DNA from 3 places in the Phyllobacterium sp. LjRoot231 genome. Region 1 is predicted to be linked to each of the others. Evidence: riboswitches for the same ligand, from Rfam matches in the RefSeq annotation. Region 1 holds a riboswitch; each other region holds the start of a gene.
What was found. Region 1 has a riboswitch for cobalamin ahead of ACSQ3H_RS11695 (CbtB domain-containing protein). Riboswitches for the same ligand answer to the same signal wherever they lie in the genome.
Positions count from the first base shown of each region.

Region 2: linked by a shared signal. The riboswitch ahead of ACSQ3H_RS20290 (iron chelate uptake ABC transporter family permease subunit) and the one ahead of ACSQ3H_RS11695 (CbtB domain-containing protein) in region 1 are both predicted to bind cobalamin.
Region 3: linked by a shared signal. The riboswitch ahead of bluB (5,6-dimethylbenzimidazole synthase) and the one ahead of ACSQ3H_RS11695 (CbtB domain-containing protein) in region 1 are both predicted to bind cobalamin.

Region 1 is NZ_CAXUQT020000001.1:2,383,955-2,388,232, reverse strand. It holds gene cobW (cobalamin biosynthesis protein CobW) at 1-101, opposite strand, end outside; gene cobU (bifunctional adenosylcobinamide kinase/adenosylcobinamide-phosphate guanylyltransferase) at 121-645, opposite strand; gene ACSQ3H_RS11700 (CbtA family protein) at 645-1,376, opposite strand; gene ACSQ3H_RS11695 (CbtB domain-containing protein) at 1,500-1,676, opposite strand; cobalamin riboswitch at 1,726-1,960, opposite strand; gene ACSQ3H_RS11690 (cobyric acid synthase) at 2,021-3,478, opposite strand; gene ACSQ3H_RS11685 (isobutyryl-CoA dehydrogenase) at 3,597-4,278, shown strand, end outside.
Region 2 is NZ_CAXUQT020000001.1:4,059,332-4,063,609, reverse strand. It holds gene cysN (sulfate adenylyltransferase subunit CysN) at 1-617, shown strand, start outside; gene cysQ (3'(2'),5'-bisphosphate nucleotidase CysQ) at 813-1,622, shown strand; gene ACSQ3H_RS20290 (iron chelate uptake ABC transporter family permease subunit) at 1,619-1,777, opposite strand; cobalamin riboswitch at 1,759-1,949, opposite strand; gene ACSQ3H_RS20285 (DUF2126 domain-containing protein) at 2,496-4,278, shown strand, end outside.
Region 3 is NZ_CAXUQT020000001.1:2,164,494-2,168,771, reverse strand. It holds gene ACSQ3H_RS10605 (ArsR/SmtB family transcription factor) at 1-520, opposite strand, end outside; gene ACSQ3H_RS10600 (DUF2293 domain-containing protein) at 646-963, shown strand; gene bluB (5,6-dimethylbenzimidazole synthase) at 896-1,648, opposite strand; cobalamin riboswitch at 1,695-1,871, opposite strand; gene ACSQ3H_RS10590 (MOSC domain-containing protein) at 1,898-2,506, opposite strand; gene ettA (energy-dependent translational throttle protein EttA) at 2,626-4,275, opposite strand.

The DNA of each region.
Region 1 (4,278 bases):
CGCTTGCCATTGGCGTTTTCGAGCAGGTTGCGGATCATTGTCGTCTTGCCCGAACCGAGGAAGCCGGTGATGACCGTTGCCGGAATCTTGTGATCAAGCATCTTGTGACCCTGCATATTCTTATCCCTTCATTTTGAGCGGCAGTCCTGCTGCCACGAAATAGACTGTTGCCGCAGCGCTAGCCACGGCTTGATGGAGGCGGCCCGCATCATCGCGAAACTCGCGCGCCATGCGGTTTTCGGGAACAATGCCGAGACCAACCTCGTTGGAAACAAATACCGCGGCGCCCTTGAGGAGCGGCAGCACCGCAACAAGTTTCGCCGTCTCCGCCTCTATATTGCGCTCGGCCATCATCAGATTGGTGAGCCAAAGCGTGAGGCAATCCACAAGCACCGCTTTGCCGTCCGCACATTCGTTTTGCAAGGTGCCGACAAGGTCGAATGGTTCTTCGATCGTCACCCAGGAGGCACCGCGCCGCTCTTTGTGCAGCCCGATCCGCTCCGACATTTCTTCGTCCCAGGCCCTTCCGGTGGCAACATAGACGGCATCCATGCCAGATGCCTCTATCAGACCTTCCGCAAAGGAGGATTTACCGGAACGCGCGCCGCCCAACACAAAGGTGACCCCGCGTTCCAATGTCGACATCAACCCTCCAGCTCCGATGCCGCATAGTGCTGGATGGCAAAGCCGAGCGCCGTTCCAAGAACTACCCAGAAGAACAAATTGGTCGCCAGAGTCGACACGGCGAATTCTGAAGCCAGTGTGGGTGGTACTGCCGATGTAAGGTCTTCAACTTCCGGCGCACCGTAAACATGCGGGGCGACAATCAGTACGACGCCCAGAACTTTGGCCCAGATTTCCTCGCGTAGAACGATGAGATAGACGCCGCCCGCTGTGAGCACAACCGTGATAAGCCACCACGCCTGCCGCGCGGCGAGGTCGGCAGCAGGCATTGCTGGCAATTCCGGTGCAAGGCTGAATGCGGGCGCAAGGTTGAAAATGAAGAACCCCGCAAGACCCCAGTAGATACCGTTCTGCAGCGTGATCTTGCGGCCAAGGAAAAGTGCCGCGGCACCTGTAACGAGCGCAAAGCCCGCGCCGGCAACGAGGTTGATCAGTAGGGTATTGCCAAAGCGTCCGAATGGCAGTGCCGGGCTGGCCTCTTCTGCGTGTTCATGCGCAACCATCGCAGCGGGGGTACTTTCCGCGGTCGTTGCCGCAGCCGGCTCAGCGGTTGCGTGCTCATGCCCACCGGCATTTTCATATTCTTCGGCATGAAGAATAAGCGGAACGTTCCGCACATACATGGCCGGCGTCAAAAGGATACCGGCAAACAAACCAGCTACGATCGTAGCCAGGAGATATTTGACCAACATGAATCTGCTCCCAAATCCTAAAGCAAGCTGCCGGGTACGCAAAAACGCCCCCGGCAAACAAACCGTAATTTTTCAATGCGTAAGCGCTGGAGGCTGAATCTGTTTATTCAGCCAGTACCAGACTCAATGGCAAGGGAATCCGTATGAATGGCGGGTGTCATGCGCTGTGTCATGCAGTGTTTCGGAATGGGAAAGACCGACACCGTAAATGATGAATACACCAAGCATAAGCGAAAACACCGCCGTCGTCAGACGCGAAGCGAGCGGGAGAGAAATCGTCGAAGTACGTGCAGCAGCCATAACAACCTCCGTGCAGGGCCAGAAGGGACAATCCCCTTCGGTTTTGGGCACTATTGCCCTATGACTGGCAGGTCTCCTGGCTCGCGGGTCGCAAGATCAATGCCGCCTTCCCGGTTTCCCAGTGGCTGCCATCGGCTTTCGCTTCTGGCGCTGACATTGACCCTCGCCGCTCTACAGTCGCGGGGTCGGCTGCGGTTTGGCCGCCCTGATGGGTACGGCCGTCGCATTCCCTTTTGATCCCATGGCCTTTGGCCGATACGGGAACCAATCATGGGTTGGACGTTATTCATCAAGCGCCGGAAATGTCAAACGAAACTGCGAGAGCAACAACAGTTGCCGCGTCATCAACGCAGTTTAGGCATCAGTAATGCGTCGATATCGAGGACTTCCGCCAGTTGGCCGGCTATCGAATCGAGAGCGGCATCCACGCCGGCGTTGTAATCAACGGTGTCGGCAGCGATTCCCATAGATCGTAACAATGCCGCTCTGAAGGCATCCGCCCCGAACAGTCCATGCATGTATGTGCCGAAAACTTTACCGTCGGCGGACATCGCGCCATCTTCGATGCCATTAATGCGGGACGTCGGACGCGTGCAATCCGGCCCAGTTGTTCTGCCAAGATGAATTTCATAGCCTTTCAACGGCAGGTCGAACTGTAGCGAGTGCGCCACGACGTTGCGCACGGTCTTCTCTGGCTCCATCACCGTCTCGATGTCGAGATAGCCGAGGCCTTCGACTTCCGTGACACTTCCTTCAATTCCATCGGGATCGCGGACCGTCCGGCCAAGCATCTGGTAACCGCCGCAAATGCCGATAATGTGGCCGCCACGCCGCCTGTGCATGTCGAGATCGCGGTCCCAGCCATTCTCGCGGAAACGTAGAAGATCACTAATCGTCGATTTGGAACCCGGAATAATTACCAATCCCGCATCCGGCGGTAGCCTCTCCCCGCTCCGCACCATGATCACATCCACCTGCGGTTCGGCCATCAGCGGATCGAGATCGTCGAAATTGGCGATACGATCAAGCACTGGCACCGCGATTTTCAGCGCTTGTCCCTCACCCTTGACCAACCGCTCCAGGACAACGGAGTCTTCCGCCGGTAAACGCGAGGCATCCCGCAGCCACGGAACAACACCAAACGACGGCCAGCCGGTAAATTCGGTGATGGATTTGAGCCCATCATCGAACAGCGAAACATCGCCGCGAAACTTGTTGATGATGTAGCCAATGATCATGTCGCGATCCTCGGGTTGCAGGATCGCGTGCGTGCCAACGATCGACGCGATTACGCCACCCCGGTCGATGTCACCAACCAGAACGACCGGCACGTTGGCCCGTGTGGCAAAGCCCATATTGGCAATGTCCCCGGCGCGCAGGTTGATTTCCGCCGGTGACCCCGCACCCTCGACGACAACGAGATCGGCGCCATCGCGTACGATATCCCAGGACGCCATCACCGCATCGAGAAGCTGCGCCTTGAATTTCTGATAGTCACTGCCCTTTGCCTGCCCCCAGACCTTGCCCTGAACGATGATCTGACTGCCGGTTTCCGACTGCGGTTTCAGGAGGACCGGGTTCATATGCACTGATGATGGTACGCCGCATGCAAGTGCCTGGAGCCATTGCGCCCGGCCAATCTCGCCGCCATCGTCGCTGACCGCTGCATTATTGGACATGTTCTGCGGTTTGAAGGGACGTACTTTCAACCCGCGATTGCGAGCAAGCCGGCAAAGTCCAGCCACCAGGACGGATTTCCCAACATCAGAGCCTGTTCCCTGCAACATGATTGCGCGTGTCATGGGCTTTGAGTAGCGGATATGTCTTTCTCTTCCTAGCCCCATCCAAAGCTCATCTGAATCGTTGCGCCACTTGGCGCATGGGATAGAGTGATGGTAACCAGAATACAGGGAGGTTAGCATGGATACGCTCGTGGATTCGGCGTCCGGCCAATTCGAGCTAAATGAGGATCAACTGGCAATCCAGGACATGGCCCGGGCGTTTGCAGCAGACCGCGTAGCGCCCAATGCGCTCGCCTGGGATCGTGACAAACATTTTCCGGCAGACGTTATTCGTGAAACCGGCCCGCTGGGCATGGGCGGGATTTATGTGCGCGAAGATGTGGGCGGGTCGGGGCTGAAGCGGCTGGATGCCGTGCTGATTTTCGAAGCGTTGTCGGCGGCGTGCCCGGCATTCTCGGCGTTCATATCGATTCACAATATGGGAACATGGATGATCGATCTGTTTGGCAATGAGGAGCAGCGTCAGCGCTTCGTGCCGAGACTGACATCCATGGAGTGGCTTGCCAGCTATTGCCTGACCGAGCCCAATTCGGGCTCGGATGCCGCAGCGCTGAAGACCCGTGCCGTGCTCGATGGCGATCATTATGTGCTGAACGGCGCCAAGCAGTTCATTTCCGGTGCGGGCGATTCAGATTTGTACGTCACCATGGTACGCACTGGTGAGGATGGGCCAAAGGGAATTTCGGCGCTTGTCATCCCGAAGGATGCTCCGGGCCTTTCCTTTGGCGCCAACGAATACAAGATGGGCTGGAACGCCCAATCGACCAGGCAGGTTATTTTCGACAATTGCCGGGTTCCTG
Region 2 (4,278 bases), 1.7 Mb from region 1:
CCAACGTGCATTGGCAGGCGCTCGACGTCGACAAGGCATCGCGTGCCGCACAGAAAGACCAGAAGCCGGCAGTGCTGTGGTTCACGGGTCTTTCGGGGTCAGGCAAATCGACGGTCGCCAATCTGGTTGAAAAGCGTCTGTCTTCGCTCGGTAAGCACACCTACATCCTCGATGGCGACAATGTCCGCCACGGCCTCAATCGCGATCTCGGCTTCACCGAGGAGGATCGCGTCGAAAATATCCGCCGCGTCGGCGAGGTGGCAAAGTTGATGGCGGATGCGGGCCTGATCGTGCTCGTCTCTTTCATTTCGCCCTTCCGCTCCGAACGCCGGATGGTGCGCGAGCTGTTGAGTGATGGGGAGTTCATGGAAATCTTCGTGGATACGCCATTCGAGGAATGCGCACGGCGCGATCCGAAAGGGCTCTATGCCAAGGCGTTGCGCGGCGAAATCAAGAATTTCACCGGTGTGGACTCGCCGTACGAGGCGCCGGAGAACCCGGAACTTCACCTGAAGACCGTTGGCCGGACGACAGAGGAACTTGCTTCCGAAGTCGAAAAGCTGCTCACTGAACATGGCATCATCTTCAACTACGATCAAAGTTCGTGGTCGATTTAAGTGCCGCTTCTTACCCTCCCCCTTGTGGGGAGGGACGGACCGTAGGTCCGGGGAGGGGCTTTCCTGAATACAAAAAAGGCGCAAAGCCATTGCCAGATTAATCGCTGCAAAGAACCCCTCCCTGCTGCTTCGCAGCCTCCCTCCCCACAAGGGGAGGGTAAGGTGGCACCATCGCAGCGTAATCCGGAAATATCTATGCATACTCTACTTCCGATCAACTACACCGCGCTTCTCTCCATCTTTGAAGAGACGGCGATTGCCGCCGGGCGCGAAATTCTGCGCATCTATATAGAGGGCTGCGACGTTGCGTTGAAAGACGACAAATCGCCGGTGACGGCGGCAGACCACGCGGCAGAAGCCATTATTCTGGAGGCGCTGCGCCGTGCAACACCGGAAATCCCGATTGTGGCGGAAGAAGAGATTTCTGGCGGGCATGTGCCCGGTGATCTCGGCGACCGCTTCTATCTGGTCGATCCGCTCGATGGAACGCGCGAATTCGTCAATCGCAACGGTGATTTCACCGTCAATATCGCTCTGATTGAACACGGCGCTCCGGTGCTGGGTATCGTCTATGCTCCGGTGCGTGGGTGGCTATTTACCGGCGGGCCGAAGGGTGCGCAGGAAGTGACCATCGACCACATGGGGAGCGTAACCACGCGCAACAGCATTTCGTGCCGGACTGCGCCGAAGGAAATGATCGCCGTCGCCAGCCGCTCGCACCGCACGCCGGAAACTGACGATTATTTGAAGGAATTCACCATCGCCGATTGCGTGTCGGTCGGTTCATCGATCAAATTCGGACTGGTGGCGCGAGGCGAGGCGGATATCTATCCGCGGCTGAGCCGCACGATGGAATGGGACACGGCAGCAGGCGATGCGGTGTTGCGCGCTGCGGGTGGGATCACGCTGACACTTGACGGCAAGCCGCTGACCTATGGCCGCCGCAATCAGGCCAATGACGCTGATTTCGCCAATCCGAGCTTTGTGGCCCGCGGAAAGCTCTAGCCCGAGCGCTTCCGTAACAGCAGCGTCACCACGAAAAACGCGCCGATCGAGCTTGTGACAATGCCGATGGGCAGTTCCTGCGGCGCGAGCAGGAGCCGTGCTGCAAGGTCGCTCAGGAGGATCAACGTTGCGCCCAGCAGTGCGCAGGTGAGGATCAGGCCCGCGTGGAGCTGACCGGCAAAACGCCGGGCGACATGCGGGATCATCGCTCACCGTTTACAGTTGCGGGGGCAGCCACGGTCTCGGTCCCTTTTGGGTACGCCTCACCGTGTTCCCTTTTCATCTCCAGCGTTGTCTTGCCGGAGAAACCATCAGTGACGATCATTAGATGAAAGAACGTTCGCATGAAACCTCTTTCGCTGAAACATATAGAGCTTGGAAAAAAATAGAGAAATGCTATGTTTCGTTGGGGAGTGGAAGGCAAGCTTTCGCCTGCCTTCCGTTTTCCTGGCTATTAAAAGAGGACCCGGATGGTGAGTGTCCAGCTCGTCCGGGTCTTTTTCAATTCCAGGGTGATACGCAGTGGTAAGAACCACATAGCGTCACCTCCTGTCTTGCGAGCAAGGCCCTTGCCCTTAGGTCGGAGAGGCCAATCTTCTCCGATGCACCGGCTGGCTCGGCGCTTGCTGCTTCACTCGCAAAACGAAACGAAGGTGGCTTTGTTCGACCATGGCTGCAACGAATGCAGGGTTGCATCATTGCAGGGAGATGAGGTTCCAGGTTGCGCGCGCCGGGATGAATTTCTAGTGCAAGCCCGTTAATGCGGCAAACATCTGATATGCTAAAATAATTGGCAGGGGACATTTAACAACGGGATGGAGTAGGCTAGGTTTCATGCGGGACGAGCATTTCAGAAAAACAATTTGAGGCGACATGGCAATTCACGCAGCAGTCTATCATCTGACCCACTACAAATATGACCGCCCGATCATGCTCGGGCCGCAAGTGATCCGCCTGCAACCTGCGCCTCATTCCCGCACGAAAGTCCTGAGCCATTCGCTGAAGGTCAGTCCGGCAAATCATTTCGTCAATCTGCAGCAGGATCCGTATGGTAATTTCCTGGCGCGCTTCGTCTTCCCGGAGCCGGTGACGGAGCTGAAGATCGAGGTCGATCTGATAGCGGACATGACGGTCTACAATCCGTTCGACTTCTTCGTCGAACCCGTTGCCGAGACCTGGCCTTTCGCCTATCCGGAAGACATCAGCGAAGACCTTTCGATCTATCTGAAACCTGAGCCAATCGGCCCGCTGCTGTCGAATTTTCTCGCGACTGTCGACCGGACGCCGACCAACACGGTGAATTTCGTCGTGGACCTCAATGCGCGTATCCAGCGCGAGGTCGGCTACGTCATTCGAATGGAAACCGGCGTGCAGGAGCCTGAGGTTACACTCGACGTACGCACAGGTTCTTGCCGCGATTCGAGCTGGCTGCTGGTGCAGGCGCTGCGCCATCTCGGACTCGCCGCGCGCTTTGTTTCCGGTTACCTGATCCAGTTAAAGCCCGATCTGGTTTCGCTGGACGGACCGGCCGGGACTGACAAGGATTTCACCGATCTCCACGCTTGGTGCGAAGTCTATCTGCCGGGTGCAGGCTGGATTGGCCTTGATCCGACATCCGGCCTTTTGACTGGCGAAAGCCACGTGCCGCTTGCTGCCACACCGCACTACCGAAACGCCGCGCCCATCTCCGGCATGGCGGAACCCGCAAATGTCGAATTCGGCTTCGACATGCGCGTCACCCGCGTTTCCGAACACCCACGTATCACCAAGCCGTTCTCGGATGAATCCTGGACCGCGCTGGATGCACTTGGCGAAAAGGTCGACGCGTTCCTGATAGAGCGCGATGTGCGCCTGACCATGGGCGGCGAGCCAACATTCGTTTCGATCGATGATTTCGAGTCCGGCGAGTGGAACACCGATGCCGTCGGCCCGACAAAACGCGAAAAGGCCGACAAGCTGATCCGCCGTCTGCGCGAGCGTTTTGCGCCGGGGGGCTTCCTGCATTACGGGCAGGGAAAGTGGTATCCGGGCGAAAGCCTGCCGCGTTGGACCTTTTCGCTCTATTGGCGCAAGGACGGCAAGCCGATCTGGATCAATCCGGATTTGATCGCAGCGGAAAACAGCAAGGCCAAGGTCAAGCCGGAGGATGCGGGCAAGCTTCTCACCGGCATAGCCGAGGTGCTCGGCGTCGAGAACGAGATGGTCGCGCCTGCCTATGAAGACCCGGCGGAATGGATCGTCAAGGAAGGCAACCTCCCCGCGAATGTCGATCCGTCCAATTCAAAGCTGAAGGACCCCGAAGAGCGCAGCCGCATGGCCCGCGTCTTCGAGCGCGGACTGACGGAACCCACGGGTTTCGTTCTGCCGGTGCAGCGATGGAACAGCCAGGCCGCCGCCGGCCCGCGCTGGCGCAGCGAGAAATGGACGACGCGCCGTGGCAAACTGTTCCTTGTGCCGGGGGATTCTCCTGTTGGCTATCGGCTGCCGCTGGGATCCTTGCCGCATGTTCCTCCATCGGAATATCCCTTTATCGTCCCGGTCGATCCGTCGGTCGAGCGCGGTCCTCTGCCGGATTCGGTAGCCCAACCGGGAGCCCCTGCGGCGCGGAATGCGCCGCAAACCGTGGCTTCGTTCACGGCGGCTGAGGGCAATCAAC
Region 3 (4,278 bases), 220 kb from region 1:
CGAAGAGTTCGAGAAGACGGCCTGTGCCTGTCCCAACGTCGAGCATGGCCTGGAAGGGCTTGCGACCGACGATCTTGACAAGCGCGTCTTCTACCGCGCCATCCGGGACATGCAGCGAACGGATCGCGTCCCAGCTTGTGGCATTGGCACTGAAGTAGGCAGCCGCACGCTCGCGCCGCTGCAGTTTCACCGAGGAAAGTCGTTCAAGGTCACGATCCAGCAAAGGATCGGAATAATCGAGACGATCCAAAAGGGAGCGGGCAATGTCGCCGACGATCAGCGATTCCGCCAAACGGAAATAAGCCCAGGAACCCTCCTGATAGCGATTGATGAGGCTTGCTTCAAACAGCAGCTTGAGATGACGCGATACACGAGGCTGCGACTGGCCGAGAATAGTCGTAAGGTCTGAAACGGTCAGATCGCCGCGAGACAACAGCGCCAGAATGCGTAAACGGCTTGGCTCTGCCGCCGCTTTCAGCGTATCGACCATCAGATCAAGATTGAGATCACGTTTGTCCATCATTCACCTCAAAAGACATAAAGATATGTTTATGTGAGAAATAAAATTTTGGCAAGTTGTTTTTGCCGTTGACGACAAATTTTGCCGCGTCTGAAATAGGACCGAGAATCACGCAAGGAATCCGCATGAGCACAGGAACAAACCGCCAGCGTGCAATCAACAAGGCGCTGACGCTGCTTCTCCCGGCGGTACCCTATTCGGATTCGGAACCGATAAGAGCTGCCGCCGGCGCACCGCATATGAGAGGCCTGCCGCCCCCCATCGCCGTCTGGCTCGCGGCCGTGGCGCATGTCCGGCACCAGCATACGGATTACGATGCCTTGCGCGACGAGGGGTACGACAAGGACTCCGCGCGATTCTTCGTACTCGATGCCATCAATCGGAAGTTGACGGAATGGCGGGCAACACGCCTGCTGGACCCGGACGAGGAAGATCCGAGCTAATCTCGGCGGTTCCCTGCCACGCTTCTTCGAATATCAGTTCTTCCAGCTGTAGCCTGTTACGCCAGCCGCGCCTTTCCAGTTCCGGCGTGTCGTAGAGTTCATCGACATAACCGATACAGAGGTACGCAATGATCTCGACATGACCCGGAATGCCCAGGATACGGCGCATATCCTGATCGTGGTAAATGCTGACCCAACCGACGGCGATGCCCTCGGCGCGCGCTGCTAGCCAGAGGTTCTGTACGGCACAAACCGTGCTGTAGAGATCCATCTGGGGGTTATGTGTCCGGCCGAGAACGACCTTGCCGCCGCGGGTACGATCGCAGGTGATGCACAGATTGATCGGCGCTTTGAGAATACCTTCGAGCTTCAGCGAAGCATAAAGCGCTTGCCGTTCGTCACTGAACAGCGACTTAGCTTCCTCGTTGGCGCGAGAAAAAGCGCGATGAATTTCAACCTTTCGCGCCTCATCCCGGATAATGATGAAGTTCCACGGCTGCATGAACCCGACCGACGGCGCATGGTGCGCAGCGTCCAGCAGCCGCATCAGCACATCCTCGGGGACCGCTCGCGGCAGGAACTGGTCGCGCACGTCGCGCCTTGTATAGATGGCTTTATAGACCGCAGCGCGCTCATCATCGGAAAAGCAATCAGCGGTGACCGGACCATATGAAACATCGTGCATTGTTTACTCCCAACAACGCTTGAAACCCTCCCCGCCGTCCGCGCGGTTCGAGCTATAAGGTCCGGCCGGTCTTCTGACTGAGGTTCATCTGAACCGCGCGCCTTCCGGTATATCCGTGGCATCTGCGCGGCCCATCCCCTTTACAGCGTTGGGCACGTGCCGGATTCTCACCGGCTTCCCGATTCTCCCGCAAGCGGCAGGCACCGGACCTTCAATCTATTCGCCACAGAAAGTTTCCCGGCGCAAGCCTCAGGCCTGGTAAATCCATTGCTCGGGCACGCGCACATCGACCTTTTCACCGGCGCGAATGGTGCCCGGCTTCTCGACCCAGGCCACGATGCCGCGCAGGCGCCTCGATACCCGGACGAAATCAAGCGCCGTCGTCATATGATCCTCAGTTCGTGCATGTTCGCCGATAGAGCGTCCCGCGAGCTTGCAGGGCGCATTCTGCCCGTCGACCTTCAGTGTCACGCCACCTTCGAAGAACATCAACGTGCGCGGTGGCAGCATCGAAAGCGAGGCGATCCCGTCGATGACCATATTGCCACCGATCCATTCAGCTTTCAGTGCCGGCAGACCCATTCCAGCAGCAACTTCCGCCAATTCGTCCGAGGCGAGAATGGAAAGCTGGCGCTCATTGCGCATTTCTGTATCACGCGGATACCAAGGCTCACGCCCACCAGATTTACGCGTGGGGCCGGCATGGAAATCGCCAACGATCCCATCGAAAGTGAGCTCAAGCGAAGCTGCAGGCGTCGTGACGAAATCGCCTGCGAGAGCTTCGAACAGCCCGCCTACCCGGCCGCTAAGCTTGCGCGAGGGGAGTATTTCCGTTCTGGTTTCAAACAGGTCAGTCATTGCGCAACTCCATGAAATTCCCCGCATACTAGAAATTCAGGCCACGAAAACCAGCAAATAAGCCTGATGGGTTCGTCAAAAATGGTGATGGGAGGACGTCTCCACTCTCCCACGAACATCTAGCGTGTCAGCGGCTTGTAGCTCGGACGCTTTGGATTGACGCTGTCAGGGCCAAGGCGGCGGATCTTGTCGTTCTCATAGTCCTCGAAATTGCCTTCGAACCATTCTACATGGCTGTCGCCTTCGAATGCGAGGATATGCGTCGCCAGCCGGTCGAGGAACATGCGATCGTGGCTGATGATCACGGCGCAGCCTGCATATTTTTCCAAGGCATCTTCCAGCGCCGCCAGGGTTTCAGTATCGAGATCGTTGGTAGGCTCATCGAGAAGAAGAACATTGCCGCCAGCCTGCAGCATCTTGGCGAGATGCACGCGATTGCGCTGACCGCCGGAGAGATTGCCGACCTTCTGCTGCTGGTCGCCGCCCTTGAAGTTGAACGCCGAGACATAGGCACGCGAATTCATCTCGTACTTGCCGAGCTTGATAATTTCATTGCCGCCGGAAATTTCTTCCCAGACGTTCTTGTCCGCCTTCAGATGATCGCGGCTTTGATCGACATAGCCAAGATGCACGGTTTCACCAATACGGATGGAACCGGAATCAGGCTTTTCCTGCCCGGTGATCATCTTGAACAGGGTGGTTTTACCTGCACCGTTCGGGCCGATAATGCCGACAATGCCGCCGGGCGGCAGCTTGAACGTAAGGTTTTCGATGAGCAGACGATCCCCAAAGGATTTGGTGAGACCTTCCGCTTCGATCACGACCTGGCCGAGACGCTCACCCGCCGGAATGAGTATCTGCGCATCACCCGGACGCTGATCATTGGCCGCATCGACCAATGCGTCATAGGCTTTGATACGCGCCTTGGACTTTGCCTGCCGCGCCTTGGGGCTCGCCGAAATCCATTCGCGCTCGCGCTCCAAAGCCTTCTGGCGCGAGTCGTCTTCGCGGCCTTCCTGCTGCATGCGCTTGGACTTGGCGCCGAGATAGGCCGAGTAATTGCCTTCGTAGGGAATACCGCGACCACGATCGAGTTCGAGAATCCAGCCTGTCACGTTGTCGAGGAAGTAGCGATCGTGGGTAATCAGCAGGACTGAGCCCTTGTATTCGCGCAGGTGCTTTTCAAGCCAGGCCGTGGTTTCGGCATCCAGATGGTTGGTCGGCTCGTCAAGGAGCAGCAGGTCCGGCTGCGACAGGAGGAGCCTGCAGAGCGCCACGCGGCGGCGCTCACCGCCGGAAAGGTTGGTTACTTCGCTATCACCGGGCGGGCAGCGCAATGCCTCCATGGCCATTTCGACCTGCGATTCCAGATCCCAAAGGTTCTTGGAATCGATGATATCCTGCAACTTCGCGCCCTCGTCGGCGGTCTCGTCGGAATAATTCATCATGACTTCATTATAGCGGTCGAGGATCGCTTTCTTGTCGGCCACACCATCCATGACGTTGCCCATAACGTCCTTGGTGGGATCGAGAACGGGCTCCTGAGCGAGATAACCAACGGTCGCGCCATCAGCGAGCCAGGCCTCGCCGGTATATTCCTTGTCGAAGCCCGCCATGATCTTGAGGATCGTCGACTTACCTGCGCCGTTCGGTCCGAGGATACCGATCTTGGCATCGGGGTAGAAGGAAAGGTGAATGTTTTCAAGAACCTTCTTGGTTCCATATGCCTTGTTCAGGCCGGCCATATGATAAATGAATTGGCGTGCCATAAC